DNA from 3 places in the Paenibacillus sp. FSL E2-0151 genome. Region 2 is predicted to be linked to each of the others. Evidence: riboswitches for the same ligand, from Rfam matches in the RefSeq annotation. Region 2 holds a riboswitch; each other region holds the start of a gene.

Region 1 (10,519 bases), 3.1 Mb from region 2:
AGACCTACAGAGAAGCGCAGCAACCCATCTGTAATGCCACGGTCACGGCGAACCTCAGCCGGCATTGCCGCATGAGACATCATCGCTGGGTAGGACAGAATACTCTCCACAGCTCCCAAGCTTACAGCAACAATGGGGAGCTTCACCCGGTTAAGAACTGCTTTTGCACGATCACCTGAACCGACGTCAAAAGAAACGACAGCTCCATATCCTGTGGACTGGCGCTCATGTGCCTCACGGCCCGGATGATCCTCAAGTCCAGGATAAAACACAGCGGTAATATCACTGCGCTCATTAAGCCATGCCGCCAGTTTGGCTGTGCTCCGTTCACTATGAGCCATGCGAGCCCCCAAGGTTTTCATCCCGCGCATCAGAAGCCAGGATTCTTGTGCCCCGAGTACAGTTCCAAGTCCATTTTGCAACTGTTTCAGTTGTACGCCAAGTGATTCCGTGCGAGCAACCGCTAACCCTGCCAGTACATCACTGTGACCTCCGAGAAACTTCGTAGCACTATGTACGACGATGTCCACACCAAGCTCAATTGGACGCTGATAGTACGGTGTCATAAAGGTGTTATCCAGAATCGTGATGAGGTCATGTTCCTTCGACCAGTCAGTTACGGCAGCGATATCCGTAATTCGCAGTGTAGGGTTGGACGGTGTTTCCATATAAACTGCCTTGGTGTTTGGCTTGAGTGCCGCTTTTACTTCATCTATATTGGTCATGTCTACAAAGGTTGTCTCGATCTGCATACGGCTTAATATGGAAGTAAGCAAACGATACGTACCTCCATATACGTCTTCCGTTACAATCATGTGATCCCCTGCAGAGAACATCATGAACACGCTTGAGATCGCAGCCATCCCCGAAGAATAGGCAAAGCCTCGTGCGCCGCCCTCCAGCAATGTGATGTAATCTTCCAGAGCCTGACGTGTCGGATTACCCGAACGACTGTAATCATGTTGAGGCGGATTGAAGATATCAAAATGATGGAATGTTGATGCTTGGTAGATCGGTACACTGGAGGCTCCAGTCGTTTTGTCAATCTCATCGCCAAAATGGAGCAATTTGGTATCAAATTTCAACTCGGAATTGGGCTTGTTGTTGGACTCACTCATGAGTGCACGCCTCCTTCCACTTCCTGTTGTGCAGCTGTCAGAGCATTGCCGAGATCTGCAATCAGATCATCTGCATGTTCAATGCCTACGGAGAACCGGAGCAGACGGTCATCCACACCTACGGCTTCACGAATTTCAAGAGGTATATCCGCATGAGTTTGTACCGCCGGATAAGTCATGAGAGATTCCACTCCACCGAGACTTTCGGCAAAAGCAATGAGTTTGATATGACGAAGTAATGGTTCAACATAACGTGCATCCTTCACTTTGAAAGAGAAGATACCGGTGTTACCCGTGGATTGTTTATTCTGTACCTCATACCCCGGATGATCGGATAGGCCTGGATGATACACTTCAACCACCGCTGGGTGCTCAAGCAAGTATTTGGCAATGGTAAGTGCATTGTACTCATGACGCTCCATGCGAAGAGCCAAGGTTTTCATACCTTTCATCAACTGGTAGGAGTCACTTGGAGATAATACCGCTCCAATGGAATTATGCAGGAACGCCATCTCTGCAGATAATGCCTCACCCTTGGTTATAATTAATCCGGCCAACACATCATTGTGTCCGCCCAGATATTTGGTAGCGCTATGAATGATGATATCGGCACCCAGTTCAATCGGACGTTGGAAAAATGGAGTCAGCAACGTGTTGTCAACAATGGTCAACAGGTTGTAACTTTTCGCCCAGGAAGCGACAGCTTCCACATCGGTGATCATCATCAACGGATTGGTTGGTGTCTCAATAAATACAGCTTTGGTATTCGGCTGACGAACATTTTCCAGTGCTGCAATGTCATTTGTATCCACATAACTTGCGGTTACACCGAAACGGGACAAGATGCGTTCAAGCAGACGATAGGTTCCGCCGTATAGATCCAGCGATACAATCAGATGATCCCCTTGACCGAACATGGCAAAGATGGTTTGTAGCGCGGCCATACCTGAACTACAGGCAAATCCTGCATCACCGGACTCCAGCGCTGCGGCCGCCTCTTCCAACACTTTGCGAGTTGGGTTGGTCGTACGAATATAATCAAACCCCGTGCTTTGTCCAAGCTTCGGGTGGCGAAACGCAGTGGATTGATAGATCGGAAAGTTAATGGCGCCTGTAACCGGTTCATTGATGGACCCAATTTGTGCTAAGCGGCTTTCGATTTTCAACTTGTTGTTGTCTTCCATTGCTGCATCCTCCTGTAATCTCGATTAGATTTGCGGGCCAATATCGTAAGGTGTTTCTTGATACACATAGTAATTGAGCCAGTTAGAGAATAATAAGTTGGCATGAGCGCGCCAAGTAGCTGGTGGCACACGGGAAGGATCGTCATTCGGATAATAATGTCTAGGCAATGCGATATCCAACCCTTTAGCTGTATCCCGGTCATACTCCCACTTTAATGAGAACGGGTCATACTCGGCATGTCCTGTGGCAAAAATCTGTTTGCCGTCTCTGGTAGCAACCAGGAAGATCCCCGCTTCCTCGGATTCAGCCAAAATCTCTAAATTCTCATTCTTTTCAATATCTTCGCGTCTCACTTCCGTATGACGGGAATGTGGAACGTTGAATACTTCATCGAATCCACGCAACAACGGAACATGTGGTTTGTTGATGGTATGTGGGAAAACGCCAAAACACTTTTCATCAAGTGCAACCTTGGGTACGTCAAAATGATGGTATAAACCTGCCTGGGAAGCCCAACATATGTGGAGGGTTGAAGTCACATTGGTTTTAGTCCATTCGAAGATCTCCTGGATTTCATTCCAATAGTTCACGTCTTCGAAATCCATCTGTTCCACAGGGGCGCCCGTAATAATCATTCCATCGAAACGACGGTGCTCAATCTCATCAAAGGTTTTATAGAACAGATCCAAATACTCCTGAGACGTATTCTTCGACGTATGGGATTTGGGATGTACGAGAACGACATCCACCTGAATAGGTGTGTTTCCCACCAGACGAAGCAATTGTGTTTCGGTCGTTTCCTTTGTGGGCATCAGGTTTAATATAGCGATACGGAGTGGACGAATATCCTGCTGATATGCAGAAGTTTCATCCATGACGAAGATATTCTCTCCTTCAAGTACTTCTTTTGCTGGTAGCGTATCGGGTATTTTGATTGGCATAGTAAGTCTAACTCCTCCTTGTGCATAGATAGATGCAGCCACCCCTGGCTTGATGTCTTCACATCAATACAGTTATAGACTGCCTTGAGCTTGTAAAAACATTGAATTGCTCTTTCATCCAACATTACAAACAACCTCAAGTTCCTTAGCGAAAATCACTGCTGAGAAGTCGGGGCATATGACAAAGACCTTACTCGGATTTCGAGAAAGGTCATATGTAAAATAGATATGCGCCTCTCTCATCTCTCAGTTACAACAGTGCCACTTGACACTTAGTCGCTGCAAGAATTAGCACCGTGCGGTATACCGCCGGTTGCCGGGTTTCATCGGGCCAGTCCCTCCACCTACTCTTGATAAGATTTCGCTGTATTAGATTGTAATTGAATATGGTTCACCGTCTACTTTATTACATTAATGCCCTCACGTCAAGTTGCAGTTCGATGTCTGCTTCCCAGATCGGAACCGTTCATCATCCATTGTCATACACTGCCTCAGGGCGCGAAATAGACACATTTTTGCGCTTGAAAGCACCTTGTACCAGCGGTATACTAAACAAGGTGTTATAAACCCTTATGTGAGAGGTGACATATTAAATGGATGGCGACCCGAGGCCTGACTGGCAGCCGAATTCCGACAAACTGCATAGAGAACTGACATCAGCATGCCGGCAGCGGGACGTGACTTCCGTTTGATTATATAGTGAACGCAGCCCTGATCTCCAGGCTCCGCTGCCGACCGGCTGATTTGTTCTTTTTGCGCCCATAATGATAATATCCGCCAAGTTGGCGGGTGCAGAAGGAGTAGATTAACGATGAAAATCCGGTTGGTAAACAACGGTGTATTTATTCCGGTGGACGACATTCAGCAGGCGCTGACTCCACCAGCGGAAGGATTTTACTGGATTGATGCAGACGTAGACGATTTGGCGGTACTTCAGCCGCTGTTCTTGATGCATGATCTGGCTGTAGAAGACTGTCTTAGTGACGAAGAACAACGTCCGAAGATTGAAATTTATGAGAACCATTATTTTATTGTGATTAATAGCATCCGTTTCGATGATGAAGAGATATTTCTACGTGCGGTCAACTTATTCCTTGGCAGACATTTCATTATTAGTGTTACCAAGCACAAGATCAGCGAATTGCGCACACTGAAACCGATCCTGTGGGAACAGGAAATCAGTACACCGGATCGTCTGCTGTATTTACTGGTTGACTTGATTGTTGATAATTATTTCACCGTAGGTGACCGAATTGAAGCACGAATCGAGAAGCTTGAGGAAGACATTCTGATGCATACCAAAAAGTCACATTTGAGTGAAATTATCGGGCTGCGCAGTGAGATTTTGTGGCTGAAAAAAGTGCTCGGACCTCAGAAAGAGGTCATTAACACCTTGAATAAAAAAGATCTGCGTCTCATCGATGATCAACTGCAAAAGTATTTCAGTGACATCTATGAGAATGCTGTAAAAATATCTGAAACCTTTGAGACTTATCGCGACCTGATGGGCAACTTGCGAGAAGCCTACCAATCCAGTATTGCGAACCGGGCGAATGAGATCATGCGTGTATTTACCGCCATTACCACGGTCTTCATGCCGCTGACGGTCATTACCGGTATATACGGCATGAACTTTACGAACATGCCAGAGCTTAACTGGAAATACAGCTATTTTGTTGTGATTGGCCTAATGGTTACCCTGGGCCTGAGCATGTTCTTCATTTTCCGCAAGAAAGACTGGGTATGAACTCGTATGAAATAACAAAGACGAAGCGCTCCTCCGGGAGAAACGCCTCGTCTTTTTTCATTTCTGATTATTAACCAACATTCTTCTCTGTCTCTGCGTGCCGACGGAAGCGGATTCGAATCATGCGCAGTCTTTCATAGACCTGCTCCAGACTTCCTCCATCGGGTTTCTCTCCTCCATACACCTTATGTAATACTGGCTTCAGGAACGTATCTCCCAGCTCCTCATACGCACTCCATACGGCCTCTTGTTCGTTCTCTGGCATCACTGCCAGCTCCACATCAAGAAGACAATCGGTGTCATAACCTTCGTGATCCAGTGCCTCTAACAGCTCAACCAACTCGCGTCGGGATAATCCAGATCGATTAACAATCTCCTCTAACGTATGCCCTTCCTTCATGCCTTCAAGCACCTGCTTACGCGTGGTGAACTTATCAAGTTCCTGCTTGTACTTCTGCTCTCTCTGCTTGTATAACCAACTCTCATACTCTTCTTCCTTCAGCGCCGTGTATACCCAGTCCAGCGGGAATGTCGTTGAACGCTCCAGTCCGGTTGTAATCTCCATCCATTCCGCACCATACTCAGTTGCTTTGCTCTCTCCTACGCCCGGAAGTTGCATCAGTTCATCCAGCGATTGCGGAACAAAGGCACTGATCAAACGCAGCAGACGATTCGTTGCAATAAAATACGGTGCCTTCCGGTCAGACACAGCTCTCTTCCTGCGCCATGTGCACAGATCCGTATATAATTGTTCATTGCCGTATAACTCACTGTAACAATGGAGCCGCTGTCCACCATAACTGCGTGACTTCAGATCATCATTCTCATGAAATAACCCCTGCAACTGCGGTCGGTACCCCTCACTCATCTGTATGGCAAGCTGATGACGGTAAATATGAAGCAGCTCCTCCCAAGAAGTCCCTTCATACCAGATGCTGTCCTCACGCTCTCCTTCCTCGTAGCGACTCCATCCCAGCTGCCAACTATCTTCCTCTTCCCCAATCCATAACTGTGCATACTCTGCATTCTGATCTGACATTCTGGACAATCTGTTCATGAAAATGACTTCCATTTTCGTTCCCTCCCTTTGAATATTCAGCTTATACGAGTTAGAGATACTACCTATAGGCAGCACAAAAAAACACCCCTCCTGCAAAATCCATGCAAGAGAGGTGCTTCCTCATTAACCGTACTATGCTGTTGCCCATATCATACCACAATGGTAAAATTCGTCAATCCCTTAATGACCTACTTATTCAATGCCAACTTGGCAAGCGCCAGCGAACCACACAGCCCTGCATTGTCGCCAAGTCCTGGTGAAACAACATACTGGTCAATGTCGGATTGAAGTGCCGGATGCTGAACGTATCCAGCCAGCAACTCCTGCAGTTTGCTACGAACCATCGGGAACAGGTGCTCCTGCTTCATTACTCCGCCCCCCATGACAATTTTCTGCGGAGAGAGAATCAGAACATAGTTCATCAGGGCGTGTGCCAGGTAATGTGCTTCGATCTCCCAAGCCTTATGATCTGCAGGCAGTTCATAAGCCGGTTGCTCCCAACGTTTGTTAATGGCCGGTCCTGCTGCAAGGCCTTCGAGGCAGTCACCATGATACGGACAGAAACCCTCGTATGTATCCTCCGGATGTCTGCGTACAATGATATGTCCCATCTCTGGATGTGACAATCCATGGACCATTTTACCGCCAACCACAGCACCTGCACCAATACCTGTACCCACAGTGATATACAGACAGCTCTCAAGACCTTGTGCAGCGCCCCAGGTTGCTTCTCCAAGTGCCGCACCATTCACATCCGTATCAAATGTCATCGGCACATCAAAATGCTCCTTGAGCTTGCCAATCACGTTATACTGTCCCCAATGTGGTTTAGGTGTTGTTGTGATATAGCCATATGTTGGGCTTCCTTCAATCGGATCAATCGGACCGAATGAACCTACACCCAGAGCTTCAATGCCTTTGCCTTCAAAAAATGAAATCACTTGAGCCATGGTCTCTTCCGGTGTTGTTGTTGGAAAACTTACGCGTTCCAGAACTTCTCCGTTTTCTGTGCCAATACCACATACAAATTTGGTTCCGCCTGCTTCAATTGCGCCTAAGATCGTCATGTTAGTCACACTCCCAAGTTAGTTTAAAAAGGAATTCGAATTGCTTTACTTGATGACACGATAATTACCCTGCTACTTGTTCTCCAGCTTGGACAATCGTTTCATTAACGTTTGCCTCCAGCTGTCTGACAGCGCAGGAATGGCCAGCAACGCCTGAATACCTTCGACATTTTCTTTCCCCTGATTCATGATTCGATTGGCTTCAAGAACCGTCATTGAGGCTGGATCGGTGCTGATCCGTCGAAATATCGATGAAGGCCTTATCTCACCTTCTTGCAGTACACGAAAGTAAAAGCCGGTATATCCACTCTCCTGAAAATAAACAGGCAGCTCCTTATAGTCATACCTCGCACCCAGCTTGAAGCAAGGTTGTCTGGGCTGACTGACCTGCACTGTGGCTTCGCCCAACTCGTACACATCACCAATCCGTACGTCTTCTTCGGCACAGCCTTCAACCGTCAGATTTTCTCCACAAGCTCCCCAATCCAGCTTGCGATCCATCAGTTGTTCCAGCGCCGGATAACGACTGTAATCGTATACACAAACGGCTTTGTCAGGGCCGCCATGATGCACCAGATCCGCCTGCGCGTCCCCTGTCATTCCAGTGAATGACAGGAAAACCGCGTCGGATACAGGATGTTTCACAATGCCGCTCAGCACTTCACGCTTCTGCCCAGGGAGCGGCCGCGGCAGTCCTACATTAATGGCCAGAACAGCTGTATTGCCCTCCCCTGGCTTTCGATCAGATGTGAGTGTCATTTGCGTCATACCTCCCATAATCACTTTCTTTTAACGCACAGAGCCGCCAAATACGAGTGTATTACTCAAGAGCCGACCTGGAGAAGTCAGCATTTTGCCCCCGGCATACATACCCGAGGAAGCACCGCCATCCAGATTCATGGCCTGTTTGGCACCAAGCTTCTGCATCACCGCTGCCCACTCCTTGATTGTTGCTCCGGAAACGGTAGCCAGCATAACAGAACCGTCTGCCATGATCGCAATACCACTTCTGGCTCCGGAAGCATTAAGAATCTTGGAATCCTTGAAACCTTCGCTCGTCGGATTGACAGCTACCTTGCCGTCTTTCACCAGACGGGGTCCTGCCCCAACAGCAGTCACTACATCTTGCCAAGGGATCTCTTTGCCTGCTGCGTTCGTATACTTATAATTCATTTCTACGGTCGAACCAACGGTGAAACGATCCGAAGAAGACTTCTGATTACCTGTGAAAACCAGTACCGAGCCATTCTTAGGAATCGCTACATTTGTATTGGGCACTTTTTTGGTCACGATACCTTTCTCCATGACAACCGCAGTGCCACCTTTGAATCCGACTGTGGCACCTCGTTCAGGCGTATATAGCATCGTAATGCTTGCGTTCGCTGAAGGTGTTCGATTAATAAAGGTGGCATACCAACTCCGTGATTTACCTTTTGTATCCATTACTTTACCTGTCAAACTCACTTGAAGTGAATCCATGATCGCCGAGCCGTCTTCCTTAAATCCGATGGATGTTCCGTATCTTCCAATATGTATGACCTTACCATTTGCTATTAACATACCGTATGGATCTGGTGCTCCGTTATATGCTTCAAAAAATGCTCCGTTAATGGCTGCTTGCGCACCATAGGCTTTCACAATCGATGGCAATGTTGCCGTCTGGCCAACTTGCTTCTTCGCGAGTCCGACAGTAACCGGTGTTCCCTTTGGAATCGAAACGGTCTGTACGGTAAAATTACGTCCTGCTGCTTTTACTTTCTGTACTTTGGTACTAATTGCTGCTTTGGCATCCACTGTCTGTGGTGCACTTACTGCTCCCGAAAGAATTACGGGCAAGGCCAGGACAAGGGCCATAGCCCCTGTCCACCACTTTTTGCCTGTTCGTACGTTATTCATGTTGCTCACCCTATTGCCACTCCCATCCAAGAGCCAAGGCTCTTCATCTCAAGTTGTTCAAACTTGTCCATCACCATATCCGGATCAAGACGCAATTCACAGATATCCAGCGCACAGGCAACCGGAACAGCACAATGAATCTCTGCCAGTTTGCGGGACAGATGAAGCATGTCCAAATCATTCTCAATCTTGTTACGCACCGAAGGGGTCAGTTTATCCATGTTGCTCAGAATCCCTTCAATGGAGCCGTATTCCTGTACAAGCTTCAACGCTGTTTTCTCACCAATTCCCCGTACTCCGGGATAATTGTCGCTGGCATCTCCCATCAGACCCTTCATGTCAATCACTTGACGAGGTGTCAGTTGTTTCTCAGCCATGAGCGTTTCAGGGTTGTACACCATGTAGTTGCCATGGCCTTTTTTCATAATAATGATACTTGTGCGGTCATTGATCAGTTGCAACATGTCGTGGTCACCCGTCAGTACCATAACATTCATATCGGTCTCTTCGGTATAATACTTCGCAAGCGTCCCGATACAATCGTCGGCTTCGAATCCTTGTGCACCTATATTCGGAATACCCAGGCTATCCATGACTTCACGAATCAGAGCAAATTGGGGAATCAGGTCATCCGGAGCTTCGGCCCGGTTGCCTTTGTAGGCTGCATATTCTTCACCGCGGAACGTCTTACCGCCCATATCCCAACAACATACGACATGACTTGGCCCAAAAGTCTGAACCGCATCCCAGAAATAACGGATAAATCCGTAGACTGCGTTGGTAGGCAATCCTGCCTTTGTACGTCTGATATATCCGCTTGCAGATGTCGCATAAAAAGCACGGAACAACACCGCCATACCATCTACCAGCAACAAAGTAGGTTCATTACGTTGATTCACTTGAATTTGTTCTCTCCTATCTAAATCTAGCATATAAAATATCGAAACTAATTCTATCATTATAGCATAGTTCCGCCAACCATCGTTCAGCCAAAAAAGCCCTGAATTCTGAACAATTCAAGGCTGATATTCAGCGCGTTTATGCGTTATTCCATTCCTGCTCGTACGTTTCTTCCTTGAATCCAACCGTCACCTTTTCTCCGTCCGTAACGATCGGACGTTTGATCAGACGACCATTGGAAGCCAGTAAACGAATCTGTTCATCAGCGGACATGCTCGGAAGCTTGTCCTTCAATTGTTGTTCTTTATATACTTCCCCACTCGTATTAAAGAACTTTTTCACTTCCAGTCCACTCTTTTGGATGAGTTCTGTTAGTTCAGATTCTGAAGGCGGTGAGTCAAAAATAGGGATTAACTCCAGCTCATGTCCTTGAGCTTCAAGCCATTTTACAGCTTTGCGGCATGTACCGCATTTGGCATATTGATATATTTTTAAGTTACTCATTGATTTTCCTCCTAGTGTGTGGCTCCTGTGTGGCTCCGGTCTCGACTTCTCGCTTCCCTTGGTTTGCTTCGCAAATCCAAAAGTCGCTCCAAATCGATACC
Region 2 (10,519 bases):
CTTCAGCTCACTTGTTGGATGCCAAAGCGGAGCATGTGACCAGAATCGTATAACAATATATAGTAATAGCGGTTCCTTTCACAGGAACCGTTTTTTTGTCGTTCAGTACTCAAAAAAACGGGAATTATTGTGATCAAACGGGGACACAATACTTGGGAATACCTGCAGCTATGTCATGCAGAGAAATGTTGGGGTGGGAACATGTGGTCAACAATTGTATCCTACGTGCCGGATTGGTCCATATGGATTCAGGCATTCTTGGTCTTCATCATTCCAATTGGTATTACATTGAGCATGCGCTGGATCAATGCTGCCATTAAGCGCGGAAGCTTCTCTCGTTCGAAGCCATCGTCCATATCCTCGAAGGATATCTCGCCAGCAGCCAAAGGGCAGGGTGAAGGGACCGAAACAGGCCACTATGCCAATATTAAATTAACCGAAAAGTACAGCATAAATCTGACGAGTGTGAAAGAAAGCTTTGGACTCAATGCAGACGTGCATATTCGGGAATTTATTATTAGGGGAACGAATACACGGGCTGCGGTCATTTATACCGAAGGCCTGGTAGATCAAGACTTAGTTGATGATCACTTGATTACACCGTTGATGTTCGAAGGTGTTCCTCTACTTAAGCAGGAGGGTTTCCTTCATCCAGACAACGCACACTTACTGTCGGCATATCTGCAAGATCAATTACTTCCTGTCAGTCTGGTTGAGGAGACGAAGTCCCTCCAAGAACTCGCAGTTGGTGTGTTGTTTGGGAAAAATGCACTGCTGGTTGATGGTTTGCCAGGTGCTTTATTAATTGGAGCTCATAAGATCAAAACAAGAGGTATGAATGAACCCTTGTCAGAGGGACTGCTTCGTGGGCCTCGTATTGGTTTTACAGAGCAATTAAGCGATAATACAGGCATTTTACGTCGTTATGGAAGTGATCAGAGCCTGTTTATTAAGAAGTATGAAGTGGGTTCACGGATCAAAAAAGATTTGGCGATAGCCTATATTCAGGATATTGCCGATCCAAATCTCGTTGCAGAAGTATGCAAGCGAATCGAAGAGATGGATATGGATTCAATGCTCGAATCAGGTTATGTGGAACAACTCATCGAAGATAATACGCTGAGTCCTTTTCAGCAGGTACTGAATACGGAAAGACCTGACCGAGTGATGGGTGCCCTTCTGGAAGGCCGAGTGGCAATTTTGTTGGATGGAACGCCATTTGTATTAATTGTACCGGTGACCTTTAGCATGTTGCTTCAGTCTCCAGAGGACTATTATGAACGCTGGATTCCTGGAACATTTTTGCGAGTGCTGCGTTTTATGGCCGCGATGCTGGCATTGCTTGCTCCTGCGCTCTATATCTCGTTTATCTCGTTCCATCCGGGTCTTATTCCAACCAAGCTGGTATTGACGATTATTGAAACGCGTACCGGAGTGCCATTCCCCTCAATTATTGAGGTACTCATCATGGAGCTTTCAATTGAAATCTTGAGGGAGGCCGGGATACGCTTGCCCAAACCGATTGCGCCAGCGATGGGTATCGTAGGAGGTCTGATTATTGGCCAAGCAGCCGTGCAAGCGGGAATAATAAGCCAATTTCTGGTCATTGTCGTTGCGGTAACAGCCATCTCTTCCTTTACGATTCCGGTCTATAGTGCGGGATTAACGCTAAGGATTCTACGATTTGCCGCTATGTTCAGCGCAGCCGTACTCGGATTGTTTGGCGTGGTTATGTTCTTTCTGCTTGTGTGTACACATCTGGCACGACTCTCAAGCTTTGGCGTACCTTATGTTGCACCAGCCGTTCCCTATCACATGAATGAATGGAAGGATTTTGTTATCCGTGCACCGCTAAATATGATGAGAATGCGTCCCAAAATGACTAATCCGATCGATGATGATCGGAAAAAATAAATGGAATTCCATCTACTGAAGGTCTGGAGGTGAACTAAGTGAATGGCTCCCAAGGAAAGCTAACCACGACACAGGCCGTTGTAATTATTGTCAATTACATGCTTGGTGCCGGGATATTGACACTACCTCGAACGACCAGCAAAGCTGTCGGAACACCGGATGTCTGGATTTCCATTATCCTATCTGGATTCATTATCATAGGTGTGGGAATAATTCTGGTTACCCTGTGTCGCAGATTTCCGGAGAAAACCGTCTTCCAGTTCACCCGTGAGATTACGGGCAGCTGGATTGCTTACATACTGGGATTGTCTATGATTATGTATTTCATAGTTATTGCCGCATTCGAAATCAGAGTTATGGCTGAAGTGACTGGGATGTATCTGCTCGAACGCACCCCCACCTGGGCGATTGTGATGGTCTTCATGTGGATCGGTGTATATATGATTTCAGGCGGGCTTGGCGTTATCGTACGTGTGTTTGAGATCATCCTTCCGATTACGATTATTATATTTGTGATTGAAATTTTGCTTAGTAATCAGCTATTCGAGATTGGCAATCTGAGACCCGTCCTCGGTGATGGGATTATGCCCGTTTTCCAAGGGTTGAAGCCTTCACTATTATCTTATACGGGCTATGAGGTGATGTTAATCATGACTGCCTATATGAAAAATCCGAAGAAGAGCAATAAAGCGATGACCTGGGGGATACTCATATCCACTATTATCTACTTGATCACGGTGGTGATGGTTATAGGCAGTTTATCGCTCGATGGCATCAAAACTCGAACCTGGCCAACGCTGGATTTGGTAAGAAGCTTCGAAATCCAGGGTCTGATATTCGAGCGTTTTGAATCCTTATTGCTGGTCATCTGGATTATGCAAATCTTTTCGACTACAGCAATTACACATTACTGCGCTTCGGTGGGTATTCGTGATTTGTTTCGTTCCAAAAAAATCAAAGGCATCATGTACGGCCTGCTGCCGTTCATTTATCTGACAGCAATGATACCCAAAACAGTGGATGATACCTTCGTACTAGGAGATATGCTAGGCAATGTGTCCGTATTTTTGTTTGGCATTTTACCTCTGGTACTACTGTTGTTAAGTCTGATTCGCAAAAAAGGAGGCAAGCATGCATGATTACATTCCGCATGTTGTTACGCTTAGCCACTGTATTATGCATTCTCTTAACGATATCCGGATGTTGGAGCAGTCGAGAGATAGAGGATCTAAGTGTCTACGTTGGTCTCGGGATCGATATCGGCAAAGAGACGGAATTTGAGGAGAACATCGCCAATCAGGGAGGAGGGTATTCCAAGCAGAACAATGTGACAGCCACGGTACAGATTGCTCCGGGTAATTCCAGCAGTCAGAAGAGCCAACAATCCGGTTCGCCTGCTTCTGGTAAAACGTCCTATTCCAATGAACAGCTTACCGGAGATTCCTTGCTGCAAATCTTTCGTCAGTTTGCACTGAGACGAGATCATCCGCTCATCGGACATCATCTGAAGGTTATCGTTGTGTCCAAGGATATCGCCAAAAAGTATGGTCTGGACCAGCTGCTGGATTTTGTACTTCGGGATAACGATATTCGTCCTAACTGTCTGGTGTTGATTAGCCATCATCGCGCTGTTGATGTACTGACTTCAGATGATCCTTCCCGGATTCCAGCATTTTATCTTACAGGTATTACCGGTAATTCATACTTGTCCAATAAAATCCTGGACCCCGTTCTACTCTCCAAATTAGATGCACAAATGCAATCCGGTTCCAGCTTTTTGCTCCAGAATGTACTGAACTTCAATGGAGAGGACAAGTTCTCCGGTGCCAGTATCTTTGATGGGAAAACAACAAAATTCATCGGGGAACTCAGCCAAACGGATCTAGAAGGGCTATCTTGGCTCAGACCTAAAGAAAAAGGAGGTATCTTGAAGACATACAATAAAGAGGGGTTCACTGTTGTATATGAAATGAAGAAGAAAAAAACAACAATAATTCCAAAAGTGGTTGGCGATGATATTTCATTCCATGTGAAAACTGAATCCGAAGGCTGGTTGATGGAGGATTGGCGTGCTCCCGAGGAAGAGGAAAAAGGTGCGTATCTCAGTGAATTGGAAAAAGAATTTGCTGAACTTGCCAAACAACAGATTCGACAGTTGTTATACAAACTGCAGCATACCTATAAAGTAGATGTTGCGGATTTTCGGGATAGCTTACGTATCAAAGAACCTAAAACATGGAAAAAAGTCAAAGACGATTGGGATAAAATTTTTAGCACCGTGCCGATCACGTATGAGGTAAAGACCACCATCACGAATCCGGGGTCTTCCACCGAATAACGAGGTGTGCCATATATTATTTAAATGTTGACACATTCATGATAGATCGCTATATTAGTAAAAAATCATTTTCTTATCCAGAGAGGTGGAGGGACTGGCCCTTAGAAACCTCAGCAACAGATCTGAAGGATACTGTGCTAATTCCAGCGGGTGAAAGCCTGATAGATAGGAGCGTTTGTTTTTATTTGTCAGTAACGGCGCACTCTTTAGGCAGAGTGGGTCTTTTTTGTTTTTTCTGGATGAAGAAGTAGGGGAGCAGCAGGTATGGAGAACAACAACGACAAAGGGCATTTTCAGCGGAAAATGCAGGCACGGCATGTGGTCATGCTCTCTCTCGGAGGAGTCATTGGAACGGGATTATTCCTCAGCTCAGGTTACACCATTCAGCAGGCGGGACCACTGGGAACCATTCTGTCCTATCTGATTGGAGCCATCGTTGTGTATCTGGTGATGCTCTGTCTTGGTGAACTGTCTGTTCATATGCCAGAGACGGGAGCATTTCATAGTTATGCAGCCAAATATATCGGACCGGCAACAGGTTACACGGTGGCTTGGTTATACTGGTTAACCTGGACTGTTGCGCTTGGCTCCGAATTCACAGCCGCCGGATTGCTTATGCAGCGCTGGTTCCCATCGGTAAACGTATGGATATGGAGCGCGGTTTTTGCACTGATGATCTTTCTGTTTAACGCTCTAACGGTGAAATTTTTTGCGGAATCCGAGTTCTGGTTCTCATCTGTAAAAGTAGTGACTATCGTAATCTTCATTATTATCGGTGGCGCAGCCATGTTTGGGTTCATTCCCATGGCGGATTCTGAACCGGCTCCATTTCTATCGAATATTACCGCATCCGGGTGGTTCCCTCATGGGGCTACAGCGATATTGATGACCATGCTTGCTGTAAACTTTGCCTTCTCAGGCACCGAGTTAATCGGCATTGCCGCCGGTGAGACGGAGAACCCGGAAAAGACGATACCAAAGGCTATTCATACAACGCTGTGGCGTTTGGTTATTTTCTTCATCGGAACGATTATTATCTTGTCGGCCTTGCTGCCCATGTCGGATGCCAGTGTACTGGAAAGTCCGTTTGTAGCGGTAATGGAGCGGGTGGGTGTACCCTATGCAGCAGACATTATGAACTTTGTTATTCTGACGGCGATTCTCTCTGCTGCCAATTCAGGCCTGTATGCATCTTCACGTATGCTCTGGTCTCTGGCTGACAAAAGAACGATCTCTCCGTGGTTTGCCAAATTGACCAAAAGCGGAGTACCGCTGAATGCACTTCTGATTAGTATGGTGGGTGGTGCGCTGGCCTTGCTGTCCAGCATCATTGCGCCAGGTACCGTGTATATTACACTGGTTTCCATTTCAGGTCTGGCTGTCGTTGCAGTATGGATGAGTATCAGTGCCTCCCAATACATGTTCCGCAGACAATATATCCGGGAAGGACATGCGGTCAAAGATCTGGTCTACCGCACACCACTGTATCCGGTGGTACCAATTGTTTCATTTATATTATGCCTGGCTTCATGCATAGGTATTGCCTTTGACCCGACACAGCGAATTGCGCTGTATTGTGGGGTTCCGTTTATCGCAGTATGTTACGCTGCTTATTATCTGACAGAACGTGTGAATAAGAAAAGAGGACAAGTACATGACGCAAGCACAACAGAATAACCCCATAGAACAGATCCTTCGTGAACATCCGGTCATGATTCTGGATGGAGCGTTGGCAACGGAACTCGAACAGCATGGATGTGATCTCGATGATCCACTATGGTCTGCTCGTGTGTTGCTTGAGAATCCGGATGTTATTGTTCAGGTCCATGCAGATTATTTTCGAGCAGGAGCCGACTGTGCGATTACATCCAGTTATCAGGCGACGGTGGATGGTTTCCGCAAGAGAGGGATCGATGAACAGTCAGCACTGGAGCTGATCCGCAAGACGGTGGAACTGGCTGTACAGGCGAGAGATGTCGTGTGGGCAGAAGTGCAGAGTAGTTTAGTAGGGAGAGAAAGCTCGACAGGTCAGCTTGTAGAAGCTCCTTCGGTACGTTCCGAGAACGTAGAGAATGAGGAGCATATAACAGATCGTACAGTAGATCGCGAAGGAGACAGTTTTCGTCCACGTCCAATTATTGCCGGGTCCGTTGGTCCGTACGGCGCCTATCTGGCGGATGGTTCAGAGTATGTGGGACATTACGGCGTGTCGGATGAGACGCTGGCCGCATTTCACCGTCCGCGTATGGCGGCGCTGATTGAAGCGGGTGCTGACATTTTGGCGTTTGAGACAATTCCTTCGTTGCAGGAAGCACAAGTGCTGGTTGATTTACTGAAGGAGTTTCCTCATGCGTATGCCTGGTTATCCTTTTCTTTAAAAGACGGGACAAGCATCAGCGAGGGCACACCGCTTGAGGTATGTGCACAGACGTTTGGCTCCGAGCCGCAGATTGCTGCAATTGGCCTGAACTGCGCTCCGATGGAAGTGGTGACGGAAGCAGTGGGTATTCTCAGCAGTGCCAGCGACAAACCTGTTATTGTGTATCCGAATTCGGGAGAAGTATATGATGCAGCAACGAAGACGTGGAGCGGACAGGGTACCTGTGGCAGTATGAGTGATGCTTCGGAGCAGTGGGTTGCTGCGGGCGCGCAAATTATTGGCGGCTGTTGCCGAACAACGCCACATCAGATTGGTGCACTTGCGAAGAAATGGCGGAATTAGTTCATATCATGATAACAAGCCCTTCCACATCCTATAGAGGTATGGAAGGGCTTGTTTTATTGTGTTAAGGCATTCTGATTACATTATTCGATAACCAGTATACGTGGCGATGCTTCCCGAATGATTCTCGAAGAGAACCACGAGCCAAGACTGGCTGCAATGATGCTTAGACAGGTGAACAGTACCATTCCACCCCAATGCAGGATCAGTGGAAGCTGTACGATACCATAACCGGAAAGGACCATTTCGAGTAGAAGAGGCAGCAGGTATACGCCGACGAAAATACCCAGTATGGCTCCCACGGAGGACAGTATGAACATTCCCATGGTGAGCGACAACCGGATTTGACGAGATGTCAATCCCAGCGATTTGTATATCCCGTACGTTCTGCTTTCTTTACGGATATTGATTCTACAGGTACTGAAAATAATGATGAACGTCACAATGATAAACAGCAATCCGATCAGGCTCATCGGATAGATCAGGATGTTAGCGGCTTCCGCGTAAACCGAATCAAGCAAAGTCTTCTGAGTGACTACCGAAGCAAAATCTTTAAATTGCTCATTTAATTCAGAGGCAACCTTACCCGCTTGTGCCATATCGTTCACATTGATGAAGATAACATCAAATTCACTATAATCCGGGTTCACACTTCTCATGGCATCAATGGTGATTCTGCCTGAAACAGACATGTTGGCGAACGCCTGATAGATGCCTGTGATGAGGAATGTACGCTTTTCTCCTTCAATAAAGATATCGATAAGATCACCGAGATCTTTATTTGATGTTTTGGCTACACTTACACCAATGGCAATTTCATTCGCATGTTGTGGGTTAACCCCTTTTAACGTTTCGAATCCAAGTTCCTGATAACTCCCGTCCAGTACACTCAAGTTGAGACTGATGGATTGGCCCTCTACTGCTGCCAAAGACTCCGGGCTAATTACACCCGTTGTGTTCCCTTGCCAGCCTACATTGCTGATCCTCGAATCCTGCGCTAACACGTGCTTTAGTTCAGCCTTGGGGAAGTTACTTTTGTTCACTACGACTGCTGCGATATTGGCATTGTCATACCCCCATTTAGCTGCGGTCTGTTCAATTCCGTTTATACTGGTCAGCAGAACATACCCCAAAACTAGTACGGAGGAAGCCATGGTAGTCAGCAGGATTGTTAGAACAGAGCTTTTGGTGTTTTTGAACACATGTCGGAATCCAAGCACGGCGGTCACAGGCAGTCGTGTGAACCCGATCCAGTGCGCCAATGGCGAATTCATTTTGCCAGCCATCCGGCTGTGATCTGTCTCCGACATACCATAACGAATAGCCTGCACGGGCTGTATGCTGCGTGCCTTTTTGGCATGTAACACAGTGAACAGAATCACTAGAGTAAATAGTAGTACGCCGGCCAGTATGGCCGCATCCAATCCTTGAACTGGAATGTTCTGATTCCCCACTCGAAGAGAGGATACAGAAATATTAATGATCCATTTGGATATCCATATACTGAGTGCAAGTCCAGGGATAATGGCTACGATGGATATCAATGCATATTGAATAACATAGGTGCCTATCGTTTTTCGGGAAGTCAGACCTAGTGATTTGAGGATTCCTATCGTTCTGTAATTGGCCAGGATGGCATCCGCAATCGTAAATCCGATGGTCATCAGGGCGATAGAGAGCATGACAACACCCATGAATATCATGATGAATCCAATAACCTGATTGATGATCAGATAAAAAGAGGCAATGGCCTCGAACTCCATTTTGGATTCCAGAAACGGAATACCTGTCTCACGATTGTACCGTTCCCAATACACCGAATTCATGCTGTAATCGTTAAAATGGATGCCCATCATACGATTCTCGTTGCCAGCAAGTGTAGCGAGATCATGTTGATAATCGGCAGGATTCATCCAGACCCGTGCTGTATTGGAGAAGGGTGCCCCGTATGGTACATCGATGACAATGCCCGATACATTCAATTCAAGTGTGCTTGAGCCGGTTTTGAAGCCAATGGTATCACCTACCGAGATATGATAAGCATTCGCCATGGACGTTGGAATCCAGACGGAGCCTTGTTCGGGAACTGTGTCGGGCGTCCCGCTTGAGAAAATTAGTTCATCCACACCCCAAGGCGGCGGAGGCGTATTAAACATGTACAGGTAGATGTTAGGGATGTGAGTTTCATTCAAAATGATGCCTGAAAATGTACGATACGTTAGCAAAGGGGACACCTGAACTCCATCCTGAGAAGCCCACCAGTTGTGCACAGCGTCAGGGTCATTCATTCCTTTTTCAAACGTCAGGATCTGATGAGATCCATGGGTTCGGGTATGCATTTCATAAAACTGATTGCCGGTGTTCGCCAGAATGACAGTAGCTGTAGATACAAGAAGTGTCGAGAGAAGCAGGAGCAGCGCAATCAACGCATTTTGTATTTTGTTCCTACTCAGATACGACAAGCTAAGTTTAAATATGACTGCCATCGTTATTCCTTCCCCGTAACCAAAGCGAAGATAATCGCTTCACGATCCTGAATTTGATGTTCGTCATAGGTGTCAAACTCAAGGATTCCGCCAATCTTGCCGTCTTGAATATAGATCAGGCGATCTGCCCGACAGGCGGCCTTGATATCATGCGTCACCATAACAACAGACTGTCCTTTTCGATGAATATCTGTAAGGATATCGAGAACGGCTGTGCCATGTTCCATATTTAAGCTTCCGGTCGGTTCATCCGCAAAAATGATATCCGGCGAATTGATCAAAGCCCGTGCAATCGCAGCTCGTTGCTGCTGTCCTCCGGAAGTTTGGGATGGGAGGCGGTTACGCTGTCCATCAATATCCATGGCATTCATCAGCTCAGCAGCGCGGGATAGGATGTCCTTCTTTTTGTTTCCTGCAATATATCCCGGTAAAGCAATGTTCTCTTTGATGGAAAGGTCTGGGACCAGATTGATACTTTGATAGATATAACCGATCCGGCGGGTGCGGAAATCGGACATTTGACGTTCACTGTAAGCGTCAATCCGCTGGTCGCGAAAATAGACCTCACCTGCTGTAATCTGATCCAGTCCGCTTAGCAGATATAAGAGGGTTGATTTGCCAGAGCCAGAGTTACCCATGATGACCGTGAATTCCCCTTCATAGATATCAAGATCAACATTAAGGATGGCATGATGTTGTTCACTTCCGCTGTTGTACGTTTTGCACAGATTCTGTGCACGGATAATCACCTTTTTGGACAATTCGAATCACTCCCGAGTGCAATATAGGATTTATTCTAGAGGAGGGATGTTGAGGAAGCCTTATCAAATTATGAATAAAGTATTACAGCTGTTGAGTGTGGGCTCAGCAGATCGGCAGATAGAACCGGAAGGTTGTACCTTGTCCTTCTTTACTAGTAAAGGAAATATGGCCTCCATGTGCTTCAATAATGCTTTGGCAGATAGAAAGGCCCAGCCCTGTACCTTCCTGAACACGTTGTTCTGCATGACTCGCCTGGCCTCTGAAGTAACGCTGAAAAACAAACGGCATGTCCTGTAC
Region 3 (10,519 bases), 280 kb from region 2:
ACGGATGGCCGCGAACTCGTACGGTATGTGAACAAGCTGCGCAAGTCGAGAGAAGAGATTGAGCAGTTCCTGGATCGCGCAGTTGAGGTGTACAACACAATCCATAAATGATGTTATATAAGTTCAACTTATGAATATTTACACAGACACACAGACACTCCGATGACAGAATAGCCTTTTGATCGCTGTTATCCCCAGATTTCTTTGATCCCTTTTAAAAAGGGGAAATCCGGGGATAAAGGCGAAGCATATGCTTCCGATGCAGCTTTCTTTCAGAAAGCTTTTAGCTCCGCTTCAGGCTATTTCTGTCCTCTCCGTTATTGTGTAAATGTTTCATTGAACTTATATAAAAGTATGACAGGTTCATGTTGTAAAAGGGTATACTAGATGAAACGCCATTTCTCTTGAAATAGGGAAATGGCGTTTGTGTGTTCAGGATTCTGTTTAAGACACAATTGAACTGGCATATCCCTCAATTACATAACTCCAATGACCTGCGGGTCATTATTTCACCAGACGTTAACATTTTGTCACAAAGCGCGACGTCAATGAACATTTTATCCGGTATAATGAATTTAGTTGTGAAATAAGTGTCAAAGTACCGAAACAAGCGGAGAATATTCTTCGCCATCTTAAACCAACAGCGGGTGAGAAAAAATTGAAACACTTAACTTTGTTTAAATGGTTAACCGTATTAACCTGTCTTGTCATGTTTCTGGCCACTTTTGGTGGAGGCATCGTAACCAAAACGGAATCAGGCCTTGGCTGCGGAACAGAATGGCCTTTATGTAACGGAAAACTCGTTCCCGCACATACTGTGGCTTCACTCATTGAATATTCCCATCGCGCTGTAAGTGCACTGGCTGGACTGTTGTCCATTGCCTCGTTTGTTGCTTTTCTGCGGTTTGGCAAGTCACGCCGTGACCTGCAATTGTTTTCTTTCTTAACTCTGGTATTTGTTATCGTCCAGGGAATCATGGGGGCTTTTGCCGTTGTCTTCTCCCAATCTTCAGCAGTCATGGCACTGCATTTTGGCTTTGCATTGATTGCTTTTGCCAGTTCTCTAATGATGGCGCTGGGCATAAGGCAGGAGGCCAAAGATGGCGGATTAGAGCGCCTGAATAAATACCCTCGGGTTAGTAAAAAATTCAGAAATCTGGTCTGGTTCTCCACCATTTACACATATCTCGTGGTATACACAGGTGCATTTGTGAGTCACACGGATTCTGCCGGCGGATGTTCTGGATTTCCGCTTTGTAACGGTCAGATTATTCCTGAGCTTTCGGGTGGGGTAGCGGTTGCTTTTGCTCACCGTGCAGCAGCTGCGTCGCTCGTGATTGTTATCGCAATCCTGGGTCACTTCGCTTACCGTAATCATCCGGACAACAAGGAAATGCGTACTCTGGGTGTGGTATCCGTTGTTCTTATTCTGATGCAAGTAGTCATTGGTATTTTCATGATGGTGACAATGAACCGTCCGGAAGTATACATGTTCGTAGCTCTTGCTCATATGCTGGATATCGCCATATTGTTCGGAGTCTTAACGTATATGAGTTTCCTGGTGTACAAGCTGCATCGCCCGGCTAATCGTTTTTAAATATGAAAGTCCACCATCCAGTGATGTACATCATTGGACAGGTGGACTTTGTTTGATGTCAGAGGGATCAGGGCAACCTATGGCAAGCAGCAATTACACGGAATGAATGATGTTACGTTTACGGTGATGAATTCTTGTTGATTTGGAAAAGAGGAGGTTAGATATGCTGCGAACGTTGTTGGGGGAAAAGCCACGTATAAACGAAGGTAAATTGAAGGCAGCGATGGACGCAATGGCGCATACGCTTGAGCTATTTCAACGACAAATGCATGTGGACCATGATCCCACGCATGACTATCGGAAACTGTATGTGTGGACTCAGGGACTCATCTCCTCACTGGATGAACTGGAGCAAAGTTGTTTCGCTGCTGCTCATTTTCGCAGAAAGGTCGTTGCAGGCTCAACGGATGATATGACGGCGACTGAAAAAGCCGAGTATGCACGTTATGTGTATTTCTACAAAGATGGCTTTATCCGCTGCTTTGCCATTCTGGATAAAGTCGGCACAGTATTAAATGAAATATTCCAGCTGAATACTTCCAATACCAAAGCGCATTTTTCTTATTTTACTGTGTTAAGGCAGTTCGACTATGCGAGGGAACATCATGATCTTGCGTTGCAATTAATACAGATCAAGGACTCTTATCGTGAGCCGATGAGCAAGCTGCGCAAGCGACGTAATATGGAAATTCACTACATGAACTCAGAAATGCACGATGACCTGTGGCAGTTACACCAGACCTTGCAAGGTAAAGTGAAATTGGAGGATCTGAATCAGCATGTGCAGGAAATGCGTCAGGGCGTCGATATGGTCTGTGAAACGTTAACAGCCTCTTATAGTTATATCAATAAAATATGGAAAAGGAATAATTCCCTTTGACAAATCGGAATACTTGGAATATACTGAGTTTCAATCGAATGTTACACGGATATAATTGATATTTCAAAAGTTACGTTCACATTATAAAGCATAAACTACATGAACTTATAAAATCCTACAACAACATATTTCTTATCGAGAGCGGCGGAGGGACAGGCCCGATGAAGCCCGGCAACCGATTTGTAATGACATGATACATGTATCATTCGTTATAGATGTTAGGTGCTAATTCCTACAAAATGGTGCAAGACACGATTTTGGCAGATGAGAAGGTATATTCTTTCACGTGAAGAGCCCTCTTTGTATCTGCAAAGGGCTCTTTTTTTGTACTTTAAGGGGAGTTTTCCTTTAGATCGGGTAAAGATACATGTAGGTGGTTGGAAAGGGGCAAGTGCGATTGATTGAATTAAAAGGTTTAACGAAAACGTACGGCAAAGGGGCAAAATCTACAACAGCGTTATCCGAGCTGAATTTGAGCATCCAAAAGGGTGAAATCTACGGTGTGATTGGCCATTCCGGAGCTGGAAAAAGCACATTGATTCGCTGCATTAATTTGCTGGAACGGCCTACGGAGGGTGAGGTATGGGTCGACGGAATCAACCTTACTGAACTAAGCAAAACTGAATTGCAGCAACAGAGACGCAAGATCGGGATGATTTTTCAACACTTTAATCTGTTATCTTCGGCAACGGTATATGACAATGTAGCTTTTCCACTAAAGCTTGTGAATACACCCAAGGAAGCCATTGATCGCAAAGTGAAGGAAATGCTTGCACTGGTTGGTCTGGAGCACCACAGCAGCAAATATCCGGCTCAATTATCGGGTGGCCAGAAACAACGTGTAGGGATTGCGAGAGCACTTGCAAGTGACCCAAATGTTCTTCTCTGTGATGAGGCTACTTCGGCACTTGATCCGCAGACGACAAATTCAATCCTGAAGTTATTGCTCGACATTAATGAAAAGTACAACCTTACGATTGTGCTGATCACACATGAGATGCATGTCATTCAGAACATCTGTGACAAGGTGGCTGTCATTCATCAGGGCGGCATTGTGGAACAAGGACCTGTAACAGACGTGTTCCTGAAGCCGCAGCATGCGATTACGCGGGACTTCATGATGCGTGACCATGAAGCTGGACTTGCTCTGGAAGAGACCGCTCTGGCAAATGCAGGCGTTGAATTGCAGGCAGGTGCTGCTTCCAAACTTGTGAAGATATCCTTTCTGGGTAACAAAACGTATGAAGCGATTTTGTCTAGAACGGTACGTAAGACAGGAGTGGATTTTGCCATCCTGCAAGGTACAATCTCTACGATCAAACAAGTTCCTTATGGGCAGCTGACCGTTCGGTTCGAGGGTGATTCAAATGCGATTGATCGGACGATATCAGAATTGACCGCAGAGGGACTTGATGTGGAGGTGCTTCGTTAGATGGATTTTTCAACAGTTCGCTGGGAAGAGGTTGGTAAAGCCTCCATTGAGACACTGCAAATTTTGGGTGTATCAGGCTTGTTCACCGTAATTTTTGGTTTACCGCTCGGAGTGCTGCTGTTCATGACAGCCCGATCTGCTTCGATCAAGTCACGGACGGTGTACATTATATTGTCCTTGATTGTGAATATTTTGCGCTCAGTCCCATTTATCATATTGATTGTTGCTCTTATACCGTTCACTCGTTCACTCGTCGGTACTGCTACAGGTGTGTTAGGTGTTATACCACCTTTAGTTATTTCAGCAGCTCCTTACTTTGCTCGATTGGTGGAGACGACGTTGCGAGAAGTTGATCGGGGTGTCATTGAAGCGGCACAGTCAATGGGTGCATCGACCGGACAAATTGTAAGACGGGTATTACTGCCTGAAGCGTTACCTGGTTTGGTTGCTGGTATTACCATTACCATCGTTACGCTTGTCTCTTACACGGCGATGGCGGGCATGGTTGGTGGTGGAGGTCTAGGAACGCTGGCAATCAACTATGGGTATTATCGTTATCAAAATGAAATCATGATTATATCCGTAGTATCGATGATCATTCTTGTGCAAATTCTCCAGATGGCTGGAGATCGCTTGGTTACATTTTTCACCAGGAAATAACACATAGATAACATGATGGTTATGCAATAATGCAGATGCCACATGACAAAAATGATTAGAGAAGGGGTTTTACACATGAAAAAATGGTCTTTTGCTCTACTTAGTCTTATGTTGATTGCGGTTCTCGCAGCTTGCGGAAACAACAAGGACGCCGATAGCGGCGCAGACAATTCAGCAGGTGCACCTCGTACAGTTGAATTGAAAGTTGGAGCTTCACCTACACCACATGCAGAGATTCTGGAAAGCATCAAGCCTGAACTGGAAGCACAAGGTATCCGTCTGCAAGTCGTTACATTCAACGACTATGTACAACCCAATCAGCAGCTTGCTGATAAAAAATTGGATGCGAACTTTTTCCAGCACCAGCCTTATCTGGACACAGAGAATAAAGAACGTGGATTCAACCTCGTTTCTGTAACACCTGTTCATGTTGAACCTTTTGGTGGATACTCCAAAAAGATTAAGTCTTTGGATGAATTGGCAGACGGCGCAAAAGTAGCAATTCCAAATGACCCATCCAATGGTGGACGTGCACTGTTGTTGCTCGCGAAGGAAGGTATTATTACGCTGAAAGACAACACAAATATCTCATCTACGATTCAAGACATCACAGCCAATCCGAAGAACCTGGATATCATTGAGCTGGATGCAGCCATGATGCCTCGTCAATTGGATGAAGCGGATCTGGTATTCATCAACGCTAACTATGCGCTCGAAGCGAACCTGAATCCGGCGAATGATGCTTTGCTGATCGAAGATCTGCAAGGTAACCCATACGCAAACATCCTCGTTTCCCGTGAGGACAACAAGGATGCAGATGCAATCCAAAAACTGGCTGCTGCTTTGCACTCCGAAGAAGTGAAAACATTCATCAAAGAACGTTATAAAGGTGCAGTTGAACCTGCAACTGAATAATTCACGATATGTATGATATGATGTGAAGCTATTAAGAATAAGCCGTATATCTCTTCTGAAGAGATATACGGCTTATTTTATGTTTCCTAATCTGTGCTGACGTGGGGATCAACACAAGTCAGAGTTTTTCCGGTTTCTCCGCGTTGGATGGATGCCCAGATTGGCGGTAGTAGGATAATTCATTCTGATCAGCATACTGCTGCTCATCTGCTTCTTGCAGGTACGTTCTCTCGGAGGGAGAGAGTGTTTCTTCTTCTCCGTGTGAGCTTTTGATCTTGTATCTGATCCAACCAATTAACCCAAGGACGACAACGAGGATCAAAGCCCATCCTTTTTTGAGCAAAAGAAGAGCACTGAATTTCTGGGAAGCTGTGTACCCGATCCCGCCCATCAGAAGACTGTTGAGCCCTATAGTGGATGTTTTGTCAGTCGAAGCATTGTACTCCTCATAGGTGTATCCTGCATTGATGCTAAGCTTATGAAGTACGGTTTCCTCGAATGCCTGACGGCTCTGTTGAAAGTTGGCCGTATCTGTAACCAGAATGGCTGTGATGTATCCTTCGCGTGTCAGGAGTTTTACATTGTAATTGACCATGGCTTGCTGATCAGCATTCTTGAAACCAAGGGAGTAAACCAACTGGTGTTTGGTACTGTCATATGCCGGTTCGATTTCCCACCCCGTTATGTACGTTCTATATTCAGGATCAAGTTCTCTGTTATCTTCTTCTGTGCCTCGGATATAACTGCTTAACAGTTCTTCGGCATTCAAATTTTGATCGTCATCGTGGATGTGACCTGTCTTCACGTACTCGAACACTACATACCACGAGCCGAATTCGCTATTGCTGGTTAGGCTTCCGATTTCATTCCCGTTAGGCTTTCCATCACTGTTAAGTATCGAGCGTTGGGTATTGGGCTTATCCAGATAGGAATGGCTTTCAGGGACTTCCAGCGTGGCCTTACCATCCAGAGAGACAGATGCTGGTCCAATAATCCAATCGTACTCATCAGGTGCTTGCTCATTCTCACTTGCCGCCGCTGATACCTGTAAGGCACTAAAGACTGTGAATAAACTCAACATTAAAAGTGTAAGAAATGCTATCCATCTTTTGTTCTTCATATTCATGTAGAGGTCCTTTCGGGTTATATCATCGACAGTACCATAGGTGTTTGTTTTCAATCAAGATATATTTGGAATTAAAGGTGAATAATCCCTTGTGGATAAGCGAGTTGTAGGAGGACGATAAATCTTTTATACTGGATAGTGACTGCTCTTTGAAGAGGGGGATGAACGTGAAGGGAAAGATTGCCCTCATAACGGGAAGTGCCAAAGGTCTTGGTAAAATGACGGCCCTCAGTCTGGCAGATCAAGGGTGTCATATTGCCCTCAACTATGTACACAGCAGAACAGAAGCTGAGGCTTTAAAGGCTCAGATTATAGCCAAGGGTGTGCGGTGCATTGCCATCCAGGCTGATATATCCAAGGTGGAAGATATCTCTTCATTGGTTGAGCAGGTGGAAGGTAAGCTGGGCAACATTGATATTTTGGTGAATAACGCAGGTCCATTTGTCCGTGAACGCCGATTATTTGCGGATTATTCTGAAGCTGAGGTCCAGATGCTTGTGCAGGGAAATTTGTTGGGACCGATGTTACTGGATCAGCGTGTATTGCCAGAGATGAGACGCAAGCAATGGGGACGCATTATCCATTTTGGCTTCAGTCATGCTGGAGAAGCGAGATCTTGGCCTCATCGCGCCGTATATGCGGCTGCCAAGGTGGGTCTGGTTTCGTTCACAAAGACACTCGCGGTTGAAGAAGCCCCGTATGGAATTACGGTTAACATGGTATGTCCAGGTGACATTCGTGGTGCGAACAAAGAGAAAACGATTGATGAAATGGCAGGCATCATCGACGAGGAAACGCCAAGAGGGCGTCCAGGCAGCGGTGAAGATATTGCACGAGTGATTACGTATCTGTGCCTTGATCATTCCGATTTTATAACAGGCAACATTATGGATGTATCTGGAGGACTTGATCCGATTCGTCCGACCATACAGCGTGAGGATACTTAAAAGGTGAATTGAAGGATTGTACGTGGAAACGGGTCAAGGTGACTGTGAACATGGACTCTCTGCATATGCACACAAAAAAAGAGCCCTCCGCTTCATGCGAAGCGAAAGGCTCTTGAGGTTTATTTCGTGAAGGATTGATTAGAATACTTGTACGACTTCTTGTACACCCTCAACTTCTTCGAGAAGGGCACGTTCAATCCCGGCTTTTAAGGTAATGGTGGAGCTTGGGCAACTGCCGCAGGCACCGACCAGTTTCAGCTTAATAATGCCGTCTTCCACGTCGACCAGTTCCACGTCACCGCCATCGCGTTGCAGAAACGGACGAAGTTTGTCAAGCACATCAATTACTTCATCATACATGGTGCTTTGTGCGTTTTCGCTCATTTTTTTCAACTCCTTTCCCCTATATTATATTACAAATGGCCACAAATTAAAATGGTCAAACAAAGCAGGTGAACCTATATGAGACCGATTATTGAATTTTGTGCCAATAATATGCATTTTGGCACAGATGAAGTCATGGATCAACTGGAAGAAAATCCAGACTATGACGTGATTGAATACGGCTGCCTCACCAACTGCGGCCAATGTTCTATGACTCCTTTTGCACTGGTGAATGGTGAAGTTGTCATCACGGACAAAGTGGAAGATCTATATAACGCCATTCTGGCCAAAATTGCCGAAGCCGATGTCTGGGACGAGCTCGATCTCGACTAACCGAGATGGCGCTTGGACATCCAGAGCACACCACTTTTCAAAATACGAGGTACACGTCCCATCATGGACGTTTTGCCCATCAGCCCAAACCCAGACTTCTTGCCGAGTGCACCCAGTGTGCCACGAAGCTTGAGTGGATGTGGATTGGGCTTTTCGCCTTTCCAGAGGGCATGCTGAATATGGGCGATCTGCTCACCCTGTACTTCCGCAGCTTGACCACTAGGTGCATAAGGTACACTGGCACAGTCACCAACGACATACACATCGGTATATTCCGGGATTTGGTAGTATTCATTCAGGACGACACGTCCTTGAGGGTCTTTGGTTACGTCCAGATCCTGTACCACTTTTACGGGCTGAATGCCTGCAGTCCACACGACAGCATCCGTTAGAATCTGTTCATCCCGGTTATAGATGGCGTTAGGTTCAACACGTGAAATGGCGATATGCCCGCGTGTCTCTACCTGATGTTCGTTGAACCATTCATGCACATACACGGATAGACGTTGCGGGAAAGCGGATAATACACGTTCACCACGATCCAAAATGCTGATGTTCAGATCCGGTCTGCTCTCACGAAGTTCGGCTGCTATCTCGACACCACTTAATCCGCCACCTACGATATGCACATTGCCATAGGCTTTGACTTCATTAAGGCGCAGGTAGGTCTCGCGTGTTTTGCTAAAGCTCTGAATGGTACAGCTGTAGTCTTCGGCGCCTGGTGTGTTGTGGAAACGGTCTGTACAACCAAGTCCAATGACAAGTTTGTCGTACACGAGCGGGTCTTGGCCTTCAAATTCAATCTGACGCTGTTCCAGGTCAATCGAAGTAACTTCTCCATAACGGTAAGTGACTTTATCGCTCACTGGAAATTGGATACGCAGGTCATAATCAGATACGGTTCCTGCTGCGAGTGCGTAATATTCTGTCTTTAATCCCTGAAAGGGGCTGCGGTCCACCAAAATAATTTGTGTATCGGATGGAATTTTACCCTCCAGAAGTTCCTTGATGATGGTGAGGCCGCCATAGCCGCCTCCAAGAATGACGAAATTTTTCATGACTCGGCTTCCTTTCTGCATCAGTCCCACTGAAATGGGGCTGTAAACTGTGGAGCAGCTATGCAATAACATAGCTGCTCCTTTTGTTATGATTTGAATAATTGAAAAGTAGATATTGAAAATTGAAGATATTATTCAGCAGTTTTGCACCACTCGAATTCAAACGTCTCCCTATTAATGAAAGCTGCGTTCTGGAGTGGTGCTGGTGCAATATTGGTTGTGAATGGAGTTATATCCTATTCGTACACTTGAATTTCATTGTAGAACGTATCACGTTCTACTGGAATACGTCCTGCACCTTTAATGAGCCATATGAGCTCTTTACGTGTAAGGCCTTCAGGTGTGAGTGCACCTGCCGCATGACTAATCCGTTCGCGAACGATCGTACCGTGTGCATCCGAAGCACCGAATCCAAGGGCAACTTGAGCTAGCTGTGGACCGATGTTAATGAAGTATGCTTTGATATGATCGATGTTATCCAGCATCAGACGGCTGATCGCAATTGTTTTGAGATCCTCATAAGCCGAGTTACGACGCATAATGCTCGCGTTTTTACTTTTTGGCTGCATGGAAAGCGGGATAAAGACCATGAATCCGTTGGTCTCGTCTTGCAATTCACGGATCTGCACCATATGGTTGACGCGGTCCTCATAGGATTCAATTGATCCATACAGCATCGTTGTATGGGTACGCATGCCCAGGTTATGAGCAGTACGGTGCACCTCAAGATAACGATCCACGTTCGCTTTGTCTACACGCATTTTTTTGCGATATTCATCCGACAGAATCTCAGCGCCGCCACCAGTCAATGTTTTCAAACCTGCTTTTTGCAGCTCTTGCAGGACTTCCTTGATACTGAGTCCGCTAATCCGGGTGAAGAAATCAATCTCGGCTGCCGTGTAGGCTTTCAGCGTAACATCCGGATATTTCTCGTTTAAAGCACGCAGGGAATCGACATAATACTGAAAAGGAACATGGTTGTTATGTCCGCCTACGATATGGAACTCACGTACGCCTGGATGAATATGCTGTTCCACATAATCGATCATTTCCTGACCGGATAATGTATAGGAGCCTTCTTCACCCTGGTCTTTACGGAAATTACAAAAAGCGCAGTGAGCTTCACATACGTTTGTAAAATAAAGACTCATGTTTTCGATGAAATATACTTTCTTGCCATTTTTCCG

Evidence for each region. A riboswitch is a leader RNA that binds a small molecule or an ion and turns the genes downstream of it on or off. The one in region 2 is predicted to bind S-adenosylmethionine.
Region 1: linked by a shared signal. The riboswitch ahead of metA (homoserine O-succinyltransferase) and the one ahead of mmuP (S-methylmethionine permease) in region 2 are both predicted to bind S-adenosylmethionine.
Region 3: linked by a shared signal. The riboswitch ahead of MHI55_RS25835 (methionine ABC transporter ATP-binding protein) and the one ahead of mmuP (S-methylmethionine permease) in region 2 are both predicted to bind S-adenosylmethionine.

What each region holds. Positions count from the first base shown of each region.
Region 1 covers NZ_CP150308.1:2,071,796-2,082,314, reverse strand. Annotated here, with positions in the region: gene MHI55_RS09735 (aminotransferase class I/II-fold pyridoxal phosphate-dependent enzyme) at 1-1,118, opposite strand, end outside; gene MHI55_RS09730 (PLP-dependent transferase) at 1,115-2,302, opposite strand; gene metA (homoserine O-succinyltransferase) at 2,327-3,244, opposite strand; SAM riboswitch class I at 3,481-3,604, opposite strand; gene corA (magnesium/cobalt transporter CorA) at 4,056-4,991, shown strand; gene MHI55_RS09715 (HRDC domain-containing protein) at 5,062-6,063, opposite strand; gene MHI55_RS09710 (ROK family protein) at 6,240-7,118, opposite strand; gene MHI55_RS09705 (MOSC domain-containing protein) at 7,191-7,877, opposite strand; gene MHI55_RS09700 (phosphodiester glycosidase family protein) at 7,908-9,014, opposite strand; gene MHI55_RS09695 (5'-3' exonuclease H3TH domain-containing protein) at 9,020-9,913, opposite strand; gene MHI55_RS09690 (arsenate reductase family protein) at 10,053-10,418, opposite strand.
Region 2 covers NZ_CP150308.1:6,086,754-6,097,272, reverse strand. Annotated here, with positions in the region: gene MHI55_RS27220 (PAS domain-containing methyl-accepting chemotaxis protein) at 1-53, shown strand, start outside; gene MHI55_RS27215 (spore germination protein) at 202-1,914, shown strand; gene MHI55_RS27210 (spore germination protein) at 1,953-3,053, shown strand; gene MHI55_RS27205 (Ger(x)C family spore germination protein) at 3,050-4,252, shown strand; SAM riboswitch class I at 4,323-4,424, shown strand; gene mmuP (S-methylmethionine permease) at 4,517-5,929, shown strand; gene mmuM (homocysteine S-methyltransferase) at 5,907-6,974, shown strand; gene MHI55_RS27190 (FtsX-like permease family protein) at 7,058-9,460, opposite strand; gene MHI55_RS27185 (ABC transporter ATP-binding protein) at 9,463-10,221, opposite strand; gene MHI55_RS27180 (ATP-binding protein) at 10,325-10,519, opposite strand, start outside.
Region 3 covers NZ_CP150308.1:5,802,114-5,812,632, reverse strand. Annotated here, with positions in the region: gene MHI55_RS25850 (thioredoxin family protein) at 1-111, shown strand, start outside; gene MHI55_RS25845 (heme A synthase) at 659-1,597, shown strand; gene MHI55_RS25840 (Cthe_2314 family HEPN domain-containing protein) at 1,761-2,477, shown strand; SAM riboswitch class I at 2,607-2,748, shown strand; gene MHI55_RS25835 (methionine ABC transporter ATP-binding protein) at 2,875-3,909, shown strand; gene MHI55_RS25830 (methionine ABC transporter permease) at 3,910-4,569, shown strand; gene MHI55_RS25825 (MetQ/NlpA family ABC transporter substrate-binding protein) at 4,645-5,484, shown strand; gene MHI55_RS25820 (DUF2167 domain-containing protein) at 5,603-6,565, opposite strand; gene MHI55_RS25815 (SDR family oxidoreductase) at 6,778-7,557, shown strand; gene MHI55_RS25810 (NifU family protein) at 7,696-7,941, opposite strand; gene MHI55_RS25805 (YuzB family protein) at 8,020-8,274, shown strand; gene MHI55_RS25800 (NAD(P)/FAD-dependent oxidoreductase) at 8,271-9,332, opposite strand; gene mqnE (aminofutalosine synthase MqnE) at 9,569-10,519, opposite strand, start outside.